DNA from 2 places in the Paenibacillus hamazuiensis genome. Region 2 is predicted to be linked to the other one. Evidence: riboswitches for the same ligand, from Rfam matches in the RefSeq annotation. Region 2 holds a riboswitch; the other holds the start of a gene.
What was found. A riboswitch is a leader RNA that binds a small molecule or an ion and turns the genes downstream of it on or off. The one in region 2 is predicted to bind FMN.
Positions count from the first base shown of each region.

Region 1 (7,489 bases), 1.9 Mb from region 2:
TTATTTATAAGGACTTCCGGCGTTTTTTATTTGCTGCAACGATGATGTTCCCAAGTTTTTCATCGGAGGAGGTTTTTACCATGGGATCCGATTATATATCGGTAAAGGAGTTTGGGGCTTACGGCAATAAAACAAACGATGATACTGCGGCAATAAAAGCCGCTATTTTAGAGGCTCAAAAATCAGGTAAAAAGTTGTTTTTCCCCCGGGGAAAATATAATTTTTCCGAGCAGCTGGAATTCGATAGCATAATCGTTGAGGGTTCCGGATGGAAATCAACAGTATTGTACTTAACGAAAAACAACAATTTCCGGCGAATACCCCCGCGATAAATATCAAGAGGGCATCTTGGGAAAATAAACCTCAGTTCAAAGATCTGCAGGTAAGAGCTGATTTCGGAGTTAAACCTTGAGTGTCAAGCCGATCGAACAACATGGGGTACAACTTAACGGGGCTACCACCGTCGAGAATATAATGGTAAGAGGATTCAACGCGGGATTTGTATACAATAACGACCATAATACAATTCAAAATTGCTTCGCTACCGAAAATTTACGGGGTATATTTCTATAATTGTCAAGGTGACAACTCTATAATTAACTCTATCCTTACCGGAAATAGCTGGGCTTCTATCGGGTGCTGGAGAATGAGGGATACTTTCATCATGCGGACACATCTAGGTTATTCTCCGTTCGGTATCTATCAGGAGGCTTTCACAACAAATTTTCCAAAACAATTTATTATGTACGACGCAAGGCTGATGCACACCAGGTTCGAGGCGATTGGAAATGCCGCGATCTATTCAGAAAACTGGAATATCGGTGTCGATGGAGGAGGAATACTGAACTCCAGATTCGAAAATGTGGGCTTCAGCTGGAATTCGAACTTCAAGCTGCCGCAATACCCCAGAGATTATGCCGTGAAAATCGGTCATTGCACAGGAATTAATTATTACTATCCCGGGGCGTCGGGATTTCAGAAAGGCGATGTAAATAGTTGGTATGTTCACATGAACGACGCTTCTTGGTTCGGCGGATTCCAGATGGAAGACTTTGATTTCGGACCTTCTACGGGTTACCCTTCCGCGCTTTTCCCTGAAAAACAAAATGCAACGGTAACTAACGCTCCTGTCAGCGGAGAGGCCAGGTTAACGGTCATTAAGCAGGGCGGGACGGCAGGCAATCATTTAAAGCCTTACGCCACAATCTATATTGGCTTAACCAGGTATGTAGGCATTCCCGGCTCGCCGCAAAAACTCAACTTGCCCAAGAATCTAATATTGCCATATGGCAACATCAGTCCTATTCCATTATTTATCTCCGCAAACAGCACAGGCTTGCCAAATTCGAATATTATGATTACTTCAACTTCCAGAACCAATCAGTCCATACAAATCTCTGTTCCGGATTCTAAACCGATCACCGGGTTTATCAAGATAGAAGGTGCTTTACCGTAAAGTCAAATTGTGATACAATATGTATCATAACGGTGAATTGGAACGAAATTCGGTTAAAAAGGTGATTGGTAATGTTAACCCAAATTATCCGGGCTCTTTTTTCAGTAAATTGGAATGCGGTCAGAGGTTATCGGCTGGCGCATAAACTGCACTACAGGGATGGAAGACAGCTGCTTATGTTGTGCAATCGATTACAAGAGCGTTCACCGCGATTGAGATTGATCCGGCCGCTAAAATCGGCAAGAAATTTACCATCATGCACGGAGCGGGTACCGTTATCGGTAGTACGGCTGTCATCGGAGATAACTGCATTATATATCAAAATGTGACTATCGGCGGAAACGCCGCCCGCATCTTAAAGAAGCTCAGCGGCCACGAAGCAAGGTTGAAAAAAACCTTGCTTTTTTCATTTTTCAATGATAATATTTCGTCAATCATTCCGCGTAACAAAATGATTAAAAATGAATACGGACCTTCGGGGCAGGGTGAAAATCCCGACCGGCGGTGAGGATGCCCGCGCATCCGAGCCCGCGACTCGCGTGCCGCTTCAGGCAGCATGCGACTGATTTGGTGCAATTCCAAAGCCGACGGTACAGTCCGGATGGGAGAAGGTCCTAAACAGGCATAGTCCGGTTTTTTTTGAAAAAACCAGGACTAGGCTTGTTTGGAAATGCCCCGTTAATCCTTATGGATAGCGGGGCATTCTTCTTGCGAAGGGTCCTATTCATAAACCAAACCGGCTTTCCCGCGGAAAGCCACAGGAGGTAGATGAATATGGAGAGAGCCAATCTGTACAATCCGTCCGGTGCAACGGTGCGGGCGGAAACCACCGCGAAAAACGGGATCATGCTGGTCGTCATCGGTGCCGCTTTATGGGGCATCGACCCGCTGTTTCGCATCCTGCTGCTCAAAACGCTGACATCGGCGCAGCTGGTGCTGCTGGAGCACATCCTGCTGCTTGTCTTCGCGCTGCCGGTGCTTTGGCGCCGCCGCTCCGAGCTGCGCGGACTATTGCCGAAGCACCTGCTGGCGATGCTGTTCATCGGCTGGGGAGGCTCGGCGGTGGCCACAATGCTGTTCACGTCGGCTTTCGCACATGGCAATCCGAATACGGTGCTGCTGCTGCAAAAAATTCAGCCTCTGTTTGCCATCGGCATGGCCCGCTTCGTGCTGAAGGAGGCGCTGCCAAGGACATTCCCGGCACTGCTTATCATGGCGCTTGCCGGAGCCTACATGCTGACCTTCGGGCTTGCGCTGCCGGTTGGCCATTGGGCCGAACTGGCTGCTTGGGGCAGCTTATTGTCCGTCGGCGCCGCGGCGCTGTGGGGCGGTTCGACGGTGATGGGCCGGCTGCTGCTGGACCGGATGAGCTTCGAGACGGTGACGGCCGTCCGTTTTGTGCTCGCGCTGCCGCTGCTTGCCGCGGTGACGTGGACGGAAGGAGCTCCGTGGCACATGCCGTCCGGGGCGGTTCCTATGATGGCCACTGCCGGCAATTTGCTGCTCCAGGCGTTTTTACCGGGACTGCTCAGCTTGCTGCTTTACTACAGAGGGCTGTCCGGGACGAAGGCGTCCTACGCCACGCTGGCTGAGCTTGCTTTTCCGGCCGTAGGGGTGCTGCTGAACTGGCTTGTATTTCACCAGCCGGTCACGATGCCGCAGCTCGCCGGCTTTGCATTGATTTGGTTTGCGCTGTATTTCGTTTCGCGGGAAGAATCTCAAGCTCCATGACTCCTTTATGCGGTCCTCGTGCCAAAATGGCATAGGGCCGCTTCTCCATGCAGGAAGGAATGTCCCGGCATCCGTAGAAATAAAGGATAAGCGAAGCCAATGCAAAACGGGGAGATGATTTCGGTGAAAGGTCAATATTCGATCGGCGTGTTGAAACAGGAAATTATTAAAATTTACAATTCGATCAACCAGGAAATTTTCGGAATCGGCATCAAATCGCAAAAAATCGATATCGCCGGGGACAAGGTGTTTATTTTTGCGACCCATAAACGGATACCCGCATTGAAGATATTGGACGAATCGCACCGCAGCATTACGGCCAGCGTGGACTCGCTGCTGATGGAGGCGAACAAAAAAATGCTGAAGGAGCAGCTTGAGAAAACGCTTGGCCTGAAAGTGAGGCTTGTGCTCAAAGACTACGACCCTGTGACTGAATATTCGGGGACCGTCATTGTATTGGATCAGCCCGTCGAATGATTATATAACGCGAACATAACATAAAAGCGGTTGATTTTAAAATTTTTTCGCTGATATATTGATTATGCGGAAAGTATATGTTATGTTATATAACATAAATCGGCGATATGAACTTAAAAACTTCTAAATTGTCGAAAAAGATGTCAGGTATCGTTCTGATGTGGCATTAAGGAGTTGGGTCCTTTAGGAAAAAGAGGCCGGATTCCATTTTGCCTCCGAGCGGGTCCGACATTTTTTTAGAAAAAAAGTTGTATACAATATGCAATTGGTATGGCTATGTTTGGCGAATTGTGGTAATATACGATGTAAGCGCTTTATATCGTAGTTATTTAAACATGCTTAGGCAGCGTATGGCGTTTGAGGGCATTAAGGCGTCGATTCCTTTTTCAAAAAAAGAGATTCGCTTCCATTTTGTCCGCGCGGCGCCATACCTAAATAGCAGGTGTTAAAGAACTCCCCGGGGAGAGCTTTGCAGCCGCTACTTATGACATATTCGGGTCTGAACGGCACCCGTATGCTCATGATGGCGGTTTTTTTCATTGAAAAAAACGATATAAGAGCTTGTTCGATACCGAGCTGCAGCTCAATAAAGCAACGAGGGAGAGATGAACGCGCATGAAAATGGAACAAGCCCGCACGAACGTGGCGGATGTGCTCGAGGCGTTAAACGCGATCTCAAAAGGGCGGATGGTTATGGACTGGAACGAGGTGACTTCCGGCCGCAATCCGTACGTGGTCATGAAATCGTCCAATATACCGGGAAAAAGTGTGATCGAGATACCCGGACTTGTTTTCGGCGACAAGCTCAAGCCGGTAACCCGCATCGGGGTAGGCATGACCTTGACGGAATCGGTGATCGAGCTGGCTTCCGCGATGAAACTCGACCTGATCGTCGTCCACCATCCCGTAGCGGATGCCGCCAGCTCGGGCGGGGTGCCTTTTGCCGACTATTTGCCGCTGTACAACCTCGCCTTGATCGAAATGCACGAAGCGTTTCACGGGCTTCACCCGGGATTGACGCTGCTGCACGGGCACCGCAAGCTGAAAACGGACATTTCGTTTTGCGGGCTGCCGGGCAACGTGCTGCATAAAGGAATAGCCCTGGACGACGTGCGCACCGCCGGGGACATCCTGGCGCGAATCGACCGATTTATGGGCAGGGACATCGACCTCGGCATGCTGGAGGCGGAGCGGGCGATCCGCGGAGAGCCGTCGCTGCAGGAGGCGACGCTGGCCAACCCGGCGAAGCTGCTGAGCGGAACTCCGGACAGTCCGGTCAGGCACGTGCTGCATTTTTTCCCGCACACCGGGTTTTCGCTTGAGCATTTGGAAACGGCGCTCCGCATGTATCCGGAAACCGATACGATCATCGTCAGCATCAGCCGCGTCCGCGAAGATCATGAGTTCGTGAAGCTGGCCAGGCAGCGGGGGCTGAATTTTATCGTAGGCAATCCGCATTCGGTGGAAATTATGGAAAACGGGCTTCCTCTGGCTTACGCGCTCGAAATGCTGCTTCCGCAGGTGGAGGTGTTTTTGCTGAGAGAACGCATCACCGCCGTGGCGCTGCAGGACATCGGTCACCGGCAAATGGCCGAATACGGACGGCAAATGGCGGAAACGCATCTGGTCGCCAAGCCGCCCCGTGCGGTTCACATATAACCCATACATATGAAGAGAGGACGATGAACCATGAGAAACATGAAGAAAACCGCCAGTTTGCTGCTCTCCGCCGTGCTGCTTGCCCTTGCCGCAGGCTGCGGGTCGGCCCCCGCGGCCGAGCCCAAAACCCAGCAGGCTTCTGCGCCAAAGCCGGAACCGGGCAAAACGGGAACGCTCAAGACGGTCAAATTTTCCGAAGTCATCCGTTCCATCTTTTATGCACCTCATTATATCGCGATGCAAAAAGGTTTTTTTAAAGAAGAAGGTCTGGATGTAGACATGAACACCGCGCAAGGTTCCGATAAAGGGGCGGCAGCCCTGATTGCCGGCACCGCGGATATTTCTTTGGTCGGTCCGGAGACGGCCATTTACATTTACAACCAGAAGGGGGATAAAACGCTGAAAATTTTCCACCAGCTGACGATGAAGGACGGCTCCTTCCTGCTGTCGCGCAGCAAGCTGAACGGGTTTAAGTGGAGCGACCTGGAAGGAAAAACCGTGATCGGCTGGAGGCCGGGGAGCGCGCCGCAAATGGTGCTGAATACGAAGCTGCAGCAGGAGAAGGTGGGCAAGGCGGACGTGGTGACGAACATCGCTTCCACGGCTATGGCCGGCGCCTTCGGCAGCGGAAAAGGCGATTTTATCCAGGTGTTCGAGCCGATTGCCTCTACGCTGGAAAAGGAAGGGAAAGCCCACTATGTCACCTCGGTAGGACAAGCGTTCGGCGAGTTTCCGGAAACCTCCTACGTGGCTACGTCGGATTTTATTAAAAACAATCCCGAAACGATTCAAAAATTCGTCAATGCCGTCGCCAAAGGGACAAAATGGCTGAACACCGCCTCTCCGGACGACATCGCCGCCGCACTGGCTCCGTTTTTTGACGGCACGCCCAAAGACGTCATCATCCAATCCATCGACCGCTACAAAAAGCAGGATACATGGCCGGCCTCCCCGGAGCTTACGGCTGCTCAATTTGAGACGCTGCAGAAGGTGCTGATCGAAAACGGGGTGCTCAAGCCGGAGCAAAAAATCGCAAATATGGATGCCGTCGTCGACATGAGCTTTGTGAAAAACATCGGGAAAGCGGGGAAATAAGCCTATGGCGCAAATCGAATTAAGGGGCGTCTGCCTCAGTTACTTTACGCCGAAGCAGGAAACGGAGGCGATCCGCGACATCAACTTATCGATCGATGCGGGAGAATTCATCAGCATTGTAGGTCCGAGCGGCTGCGGGAAAAGCACGATGCTTTCTCTCATTTCCGGAATGTACCGGCCGACCAAGGGCAAGGTGTCGATCGACGGGCAGGAGGTGACCGGCACCTCCCCCAAGGTCGGATACATGCTGCAGCACGATTATTTGTTCGAGTGGCGCGATATTTTAAGCAATCTTATGGTCGGTGCGGAAATTCGCAAGCTGGACCGAAAAAAGGCGGAGCGCAAAGCGCTCGAGCTGCTTGAGCGATACGGCCTTGGCGGCTTTGCGCATCACAGCCCGTCGCAGCTGTCGGGCGGCATGCGTCAGCGGGTGGCGCTCATCCGCACGCTCGTGACGGAGCCGGATATTTTGCTGCTCGACGAGCCGTTCTCCGCGCTCGATTACCAGACTCGGCTGACGCTCGCCGACGAAATTTTCGGCATTATCAAAGATCAGGGAAAGACCGCCATCCTGGTCACGCACGACATTTCCGAAGCGATCAGCATGGCCGACCGGGTGATGGTCATGTCAAAGCGGCCGAGTACGATCTCTTCGATTTACAGGATTGAAATGGAGGAAGGCCACGCTCTCTCTCCGTGGGCGAAACGAGAAGCGGGCCGTTACAATGAGTACTTCAACAACATTTGGAGGGAGTTGGAAGGCCATGTCGCTGCCGGCTAGAGAATTGCCGATGACTGCGGAACCGACGAAGGAGCAGCCGTCCCTGGCGGTTGCCGAACGAACGAAATCCGAGCTGTACATCCGTTATTTGCAAGCGCAAAAGCGCAAGCTGTGGACCATCCGCGTTTCCCAGCTGCTGCTGCTTGTAGTCTTTTTCGGCTTATGGGAATGGGCCGCGAGATGGAAGTGGGTGGATCCGATGCTGACCAGCATGCCGTCCAAGCTCTTCGCTTCGTTCCAGCAGCTTACGTCAAGCGGGGAGCTGCTGAAGCATACGTATACGACCGGGC
Region 1 covers NZ_JALRMO010000001.1:3,835,511-3,842,999, reverse strand. Annotated here, with positions in the region: gene MYS68_RS16905 (glycoside hydrolase family 55 protein) at 81-332, shown strand; gene MYS68_RS16900 (hypothetical protein) at 665-1,456, shown strand; gene MYS68_RS16895 (serine O-acetyltransferase) at 1,638-1,964, shown strand; FMN riboswitch at 1,924-2,073, shown strand; gene MYS68_RS16890 (DMT family transporter) at 2,231-3,187, shown strand; gene MYS68_RS16885 (Na-translocating system protein MpsC family protein) at 3,302-3,664, shown strand; gene MYS68_RS16880 (Nif3-like dinuclear metal center hexameric protein) at 4,280-5,323, shown strand; gene MYS68_RS16875 (ABC transporter substrate-binding protein) at 5,354-6,418, shown strand; gene MYS68_RS16870 (ABC transporter ATP-binding protein) at 6,423-7,199, shown strand; gene MYS68_RS16865 (ABC transporter permease) at 7,183-7,489, shown strand, end outside.
Region 1: it holds a riboswitch for FMN, as region 2 does, so the genes downstream of both, MYS68_RS16890 (DMT family transporter) here and ribD (bifunctional diaminohydroxyphosphoribosylaminopyrimidine deaminase/5-amino-6-(5-phosphoribosylamino)uracil reductase RibD) in region 2, are expected to answer to the same signal.

Region 2 (7,489 bases):
GTAACCCCCTTGACGGATGATGTATGATGGTGCGGCGGGTGTTACATCGGAAAAGCGAATATATTCATAACCCACTGCGCGATATATTGGTAAACCCGCTCCAGAAGAGACTGGCCGACGGGACTTATAAACAAAATCAGGGTGACGATCAAGCCGAACTTTTCGTATTTTTGCCAAAAAGGCTGCGCCGCAGGCGGCAGGATCGTTTTCAGCATGCCTGCTCCGTCCAACGGATAAAAAGGAAGTATATGCACGACGCCGTACATGAGATTGACAATGATGCAGTATTGCAAAACGCCTCGTAGTGCCGCGATCCATGCCGAATTCGGCATGTCGGCACCTGCAACCGCGGGCAAAGAAAAGTAAAGCCACCAGAAAAACATGCCGAGCAGCAGGCTGGCAGCGGGCCCGGCGGCGTAAACGAGCAGCCGCTCGCGGCGGCGCTGTGCAGCGACGGGGAGCGGCTTCGTCCAGCCGTAAGGCCCGAACAGCAGCATGGCAAGCCCGAGCGCATCGATATGCGCCAGCGGGTTCAAGCTGAGCCGCCCCTGCTCGCGCGCCGTCCTGTCGCCGACGGCCAAAGCCGCGGCGCTATGAACGGCATCGTGAACGGTGGCGGCGATGAGAAAAGCGATCACACGGAACAGCAGAGTGTCCGTGTGAAAATAATAGGCTAACGCGGCAATCATGGCAGCTGCTTGGTCAGATTGGCCATCTCGATCGCGGTTACGGCCGCTTCCCAGCCTTTGTTGCCGGCCTTCGTGCCGGCCCGCTCCACCGCTTGCTCGATCGAATCGGTCGTCAGCACGCCGAATACGGTCGGCACGCCGGTTTTCAGGCCGATTGCGGCGACGCCTTTGGCAGCCTCGTTGCAGACGTAGTCAAAATGCGGCGTAGATCCGCGGATGACGGCGCCGAGCGTAATGACGGCGTCGTATTTCTTGCTTTCCGCCATTTTTTGCGCGATCAGCGGAATTTCAAAGGCGCCGGGCACCCACGCCACCTCGATATCGTCTTCATTTGCGCCGTGCCGCTTGAGCGCATCGAGCGCACCGCTCAGCAGCTTGCCGGTAATGAACTCGTTGAAGCGGCCGACGACGATTCCGTATTTCAAATTATTCGAGACCAAGTGTCCTTCGTAATATTTTACCATTGTGCAAACATCCCTTCGTCTATTTAAGTAAAGTTGTTGTTAAATCTCAAATTTGAGCATATGTCCGAGCTTCTCTTGTTTCGTATGCAAATATTTGCTGTTGTCTTCGTTCTCTTCCATCTGGATCGGCACGCGCTCCACCACTTCCAGTCCGTAGCCTTCGAGGCCTCGGATTTTGCGCGGATTGTTCGTCATCAGCCGGATTTTCCGGATGCCCAGATCTTTCAAAATTTGCGCGCCGATGCCGTAATCGCGCAAATCCGGAGCGAACCCCAATTTAATATTCGCGTCGACCGTGTCCAATCCCTGCTCTTGCAGCTTATAAGCTTTCAATTTGTTGATCAAACCGATGCCGCGGCCTTCCTGCCTCATGTAGAGTAACACACCGGACCCCGCTTCATCAATCTGTTTTAATGCAGCGGCAAGCTGGGGACCGCAATCGCAGCGGTGCGAATGGAAGACGTCGCCGGTGAGACATTCGGAATGTACCCTAACGAGGGTCGGACGATCCGGGTCGATTTTGCCCTTGACGAGCGCCACGTGCTCCTTGCTGTCGACCATATTCGAATAGGCGATCGCATGGAACGATCCGAAGTCTGTTGGCAGCTTCACCTCCACCTCGCGATTCACGAGCTTCTCCTTTTGGTTGCGGTAGTGGATCAAGTCGCGGATCGTAATGATTTTCAGATCGTGTTCGCGGCTGATTTCCATGAGCTCCGGCACCCTGGCCATCTCCCCGTCCTCCTTGATCACCTCGCAGATGACCGCAGCCGGATACGATCCGCACATGCGGGCGAGATCGATCGCGGCTTCCGTATGTCCGGCGCGGCGCAGCACGCCGCCGTTTTTCGCAATCAGCGGAAAAATGTGCCCCGGACGGCGAAAATGCTGCGGTCTCGCCTGCGGATCGATCAGCGCCTTGACGGTGCGCGCCCGCTCGAATGCGGAGATGCCCGTGCTCGTCTCCACATGGTCCACCGAAACGGTGAACGCCGTGCCGTGGTAGTCGGTGTTTTTCGCGACCATCAGCGGCAAATCAAGCTCCTGCGCCCGTTCCTCGGTAATCGGAACGCAGACGAGCCCGCGGCCCTCCTTGATCATAAAGTTGATCACTTCGGGCGTCGCCTTGTCGGCCAACGCAATGAAGTCGCCTTCGTTTTCGCGGTCTTCGTCGTCTACGGCGATGATCACTTTGCCGAGCATCAAATCGTAAATCGCTTCTTCAATCGAATGAAACTTGATTTCTCCCATGCCTATCTCACCTGGCCTCTCTATATAGTAATTGCTTGAACTTACATAAACCCGTGCTCCGCCAAAAACGAAGCGGTCAGCCTGCCGGTCGGAGCGGCGCTCTCGCCGGGCTGCCTGCTGAGCAGCAGCTTTTCTATATATTTGCCCAGAACGTCGCACTCCAAATTGACTTCGTCGCCAGGCTGCTTCCACTTCAGCACCGTTTGCGCGAGCGTATGCGGAATGATGGACACGGTCAGGGAAGAGTCCGTCACCTGCACAACGGTGAGGCTGATCCCGTCTATCGTGATCGACCCGTGCGGGATGACGTATTTGAGCGCCGCCGGGTCGGCGGGCTCCACCGTATAGACCACCGCGTTTTCCTCAGGGATGCGCGAGCGAATCGTCCCTGTCGTATCCACATGCCCCTGCACGATATGGCCTCCGAATCGTCCTTGAGCGGACATCGCCCGCTCCAGGTTGACCGGTTCGCCGACGGCGAGCTTGCGCAGGTTCGTGCGCCGGAACGTTTCCGGCATGACGTCGACGGTAATCGAATCGCTGTCAAATGCGATGACGGTCAGACAGACGCCGTTAACCGCAATGCTGTCGCCAAGATGAACGTCCTCGAGGATCCGTTTCGCCCCGATCGACAGCACCATCGCTTGCCCTTGCCGGGAAATGCGCCGCATGGCGCCGATTTCTTCTATAATGCCGGTAAACATATATGGTTACACCTCTCTTTCGTAGCGGGGATAACCGCTGATGCATAAATCTTTGCCGAACTGCTCGACCGTGACGCGATCCAGCTCGAGCGCCTCGCTCATCCGTTCGAAGCCTGCGAATCGGAAAGTTCCGGGCGCGTCATACCCGCCGATCAGCTTCGGAGCGAAAAACAGCACCAGCTTGTCGACCAGCTGCTGAGTCAGCATCGCGCCGTTCAGCGTCCCGCCGCCTTCGAGCAAAATCGAGCCGATTTCGCGCTCGCCAAGCCGCTTCATCGCCTGAGGCAGATCGACCTGCGGCCCGCTTCCGCTGATCAGCACCGTGACGCCGAGCTCCTGCAGCCGCCGCGCTTTGTCGCCCGGCGCTTGCTCAGTCGCCAGCACGATCGTTTCCGACGTGCGGTCCGTGACCAGCTTCGCCTCCGGAGGGATGCGCAGCAGCGAATCGACGACGATGCGCACCGGATGCAGCCCCGGCACCGTCAGCCGCGTCGTCAGCTGCGGATCGTCGTGCAGCACCGTGCCGATGCCGACCATGATCGCCTGGTGACGGTGGCGCAGCGTGTGGACATAGGCGCGGGCCGCTTCGCCGGTGATCCACTTGCTGTCGCCTGTTTTCGCGGCGATTTTGCCGTCGAGCGTGCTAGCCGTCTTCAGCGTGACGAACGGCAGCTTGCTGACGATGTACTTGTTAAACATTTCGTTCAGCTTCACTGCTTCCTGCTCCAGCAGCCCGACCTCGACCTCGATGCCGTGGCTGCGCAGCTTCGCGATGCCTTCTCCGGCAACGAGCGGATTCGGGTCTTTGCAAGCGACGACGACCCGCTTCACCTTCTCGCGGATGAGCCGGTCGCAGCACGGCGGCGTCCGGCCGTGATGGCTGCACGGCTCAAGCGTCACATAGGCGGTGGCGCCTTCCGCCTGGTCGCCCGCCATATTCAGCGCATGCACTTCCGCATGGGCGGTACCCCGCTGCAGATGGGCACCCATGCCGACGATCCGCCCGTCTTTGACGACGACGCAGCCGACATTCGGGTTGATGCCCGTCTGCCCCGCGGGTCCGGCCGCGAGCTGAAGCGCCAGTCTCATATAGTATTCATCGTTTAACAGCTCCAACTTATCCCCTCCCTTGCCGGTTGCAAAATGAGAATAAAATGCAAAAAAGCCGCCTTTTTGTACAAAGGGGCTTCAGGGAGCAGCACGAAAAAATGCGGAAACAGAGCCTCTGTTTGCCTGTACTAAAAAACACAAAAACAATAAATCCAGGCACGGCAAACACCTCTACCGCACTTACGGCGCTTTTGTGAAAAAAAGTACATAACAAACCCGGCTGTCATTCCGAATTTTTTTCCTTCTCCCATCCAGACTATACTGTCGGTCTCGGAGTTGCACCGAGTCCACCGGCCGCATGTTGCAAACGCGGCACGGGTCACGGACTGAACGGCCGCCACGCGAAAGAACCAATCTTTCACAGGTGGCCATATCACCGCCGGTGGGGAATTGCACCCCGCCCCGAAGGAAACGTATTGATTTTTAGCTTTATTGCATAGTATACCTATTCAAGCAAGATATGTCTACTTCGTCATGAAAAATTTTCATCTTATTTATTTCACTAATCGTTCACGCATCGATAAACGTAAGCTCTCGCCGATATCATTTGCTGCACTGAACACCGTCCGTGTATGATTAAGTAAATATTTGTTTGCCCCAAGGAGGGGATATAAATGACTTGGTATTATCCTGCCGGCTTATTGGACACTCCCGTAGCCCCCGGAAACATTAGCGAAATGGAAATAAATAAGGTTAGCTCAACGGAAGCAGTGAACGATATTTCCTATATCGCTCAATATTATTGTTTCAGCGCTTTAGCTGCCGGCAAACATGCTTTTATCCAAATTCCTGTCCATTCAAACGAAAATTGCGATATTATTATGAAACAAATTGCCCCACATTTTAATGATATTCGGATAATAACTTATGCGAAGAAGGTTACAGAAATTAATTTAATGTCAATTAAGGAAAGTACCGCAGCCATTGTTAGTAAATCAATTGCCGAACATAATTTTAATCAAATTGCGTACGAAATGTTTGGCGATAAATTCAGTGATGATGATGCACCGCCCAAACCAAGAACGCTAAATTGGTTTTCGGTTCATTTAGATCAAATAACTAAGCTTGATATGGATATAAATCAAGAGTCGCTGGCCCGTTTTCCCCAACAAAGTCACCTTGTTAAGGGCGACAGTTTTGGCGTTTATGTCAATGAGTGGATATTTGAAGATGCAATAAAAGATAAGTTGGCGATTCGATTTTTAGCTTCCTTTTGCAAATCGCTGCAATTTGCTGTAGACGCAAACAACAAAGTTACTGAACTTAGATGCTTCTAAGCAAGGAACGGACGATAGTTACCATTCTTTCCAAACGAACCCATGTTTTACATCTCCAAACAAAAAAGACAACCTCCGAAAAAAAATGAAGGTTGTCCTTGCAGCGCTATTATTCTTCCCAAACTTTCACTTCGGACATTTTGTCGCCCGGCTTCACGGCATCGATAAATTCCATCCCTTTGGTCACTTTGCCGAATACGGTATGCTGCTTGTCCAAATGCGGCTGCGGCTGATAGCAGATGTAAAATTGGCTGCCTCCCGTATTGCGTCCGGCATGAGCCATAGCAAGCGTACCGCGCTCGTGCTTGCTGACGTTTGTGTCGACTTCGCAGTTGATCGTGTAGCCCGGTCCTCCCGTTCCGTTGCCTCTCGGGCAGCCGCCTTGAGCGACAAACCCCGGGATGACGCGGTGGAAGGTCAGGCCGTTATAGAAACCTTCGTTCGCCAGCTTTTCAAAGTTGGCTACCGTGTTCGGCGCCTCCTCCGGAAAGAAATCGATATGCACTTCTCCGCCCTTTTCAAGGGTAATTTTACCTTTTTTGGCCATTTGGATGCTCCTTTATAAAAAAATTTATGCAATTGTTATTCTACACCAATTGCGCCGATAATCAAAATCGGGTGGCGTAACCTCGTATATACAAAAAGCGCTTCGGACCGGCCGAAGCGCCTCTTTGTCTTTAATGACCGGACGTTGCCGCCAGACCGATCCGGTCCACCAGCTTCCGGCTCTCCTCGTTTAAGCCGGCGATCGACGCTTTTTTGCCCAGCTGCTCGTATTTGGCGACCACCTTGGCTATGGCGGTGACCGCCGAATGATCCCAAACGTGCGAAGCGCCGAAATCGATGATGACGGAATCCGGATCGTTTTTATAATCAAACAAATCGACAAAATGCAGCATCGTCCCGAAGAAAAGCTGCCCGGTGATGCGGTACACCTTTGCTCCGTTGTTTTCCAACGATGCCTGAGCCTTGATTTTCGCCGACCGCCAGCCGAAGATCAGCGCGCTTAGTACGACGCCCGATACAACGCCGATCGCCAGATCCGACGTCGCCACCACAATCGCCACCGTAACGACCATAACGAGTGCGTCGCTGCGCGGGATTTTGGTCAGGTTACGAAGCGATCCCCAATCAAACGTACCGATAGACACCATAAACATGACGCCAACAAGTGCGGCCATCGGAATTTGTTTGACAACATTGCCCAGCACCATGATCAAAAACAGCAGAAACACGCCGGCGACGAAGGTGGATAACCGCGTTCTTCCTCCTGATTTTACGTTGATAACCGTTTGTCCGATCATGGCACAGCCGGCCATCCCGCCGAAAAAGCCGCATACGATATTGGCGATGCCTTGGCCCTTGACTTCCTTGTTTTTATCGCTTTTGGTTTCCGTCATTTCGTCAACGATCGTAGCGGTCATCAGCGACTCCGTAATGCCGACCACCGCCAGCGCCAACGAAAACGGCAAGATGCTCCATATAACCTGAAAGGACAACGTTATGTCCGGAACATGGAAAAACGGCAAAGCCTGCCTAATTTCGCCCATATCGCCGACCGTGCGCAAATCCAGGTCAAGTGTGACGGAAATAACCGTCATCACGATAATCGCGACAAGCGCCGACGGCACGGCCCTCGTAAGCAGCGGCAGCAAGTACACGATGGCCAGCGTCCCCGCCACCATGGCGTACATTTGCCAGTTTGCTCCTTGGAAGTTCGGAAGCTGGGCCATAAAAATAATGATCGCCAGCGCATTGACAAAACCGGTGACTACGGATTGCGGAATGAACGTTATAAACTTGCCGAACCGAAGCAAACCCATTACATATTGTATGATGCCGGTCAAAATCGTCGCTGCGAACAAATATTCGATGCCGTATTTGGCGATAATCGGTCCCATCAGCGATGCCATCGCCCCGGTAGCCGCCGAAATCATCCCCGGCCTGCCCCCTACGATAGATATCGTCACGGCGATGCAAAACGATGCGTACAA
Region 2 covers NZ_JALRMO010000001.1:1,901,619-1,909,107, reverse strand. Annotated here, with positions in the region: gene MYS68_RS08225 (site-2 protease family protein) at 42-689, opposite strand; gene ribH (6,7-dimethyl-8-ribityllumazine synthase) at 686-1,153, opposite strand; gene MYS68_RS08215 (bifunctional 3,4-dihydroxy-2-butanone-4-phosphate synthase/GTP cyclohydrolase II) at 1,193-2,404, opposite strand; gene ribE (riboflavin synthase) at 2,446-3,108, opposite strand; gene ribD (bifunctional diaminohydroxyphosphoribosylaminopyrimidine deaminase/5-amino-6-(5-phosphoribosylamino)uracil reductase RibD) at 3,115-4,224, opposite strand; FMN riboswitch at 4,454-4,632, opposite strand; gene MYS68_RS08200 (hypothetical protein) at 4,833-5,495, shown strand; gene MYS68_RS08195 (peptidylprolyl isomerase) at 5,605-6,042, opposite strand; gene MYS68_RS08190 (SulP family inorganic anion transporter) at 6,173-7,489, opposite strand, start outside.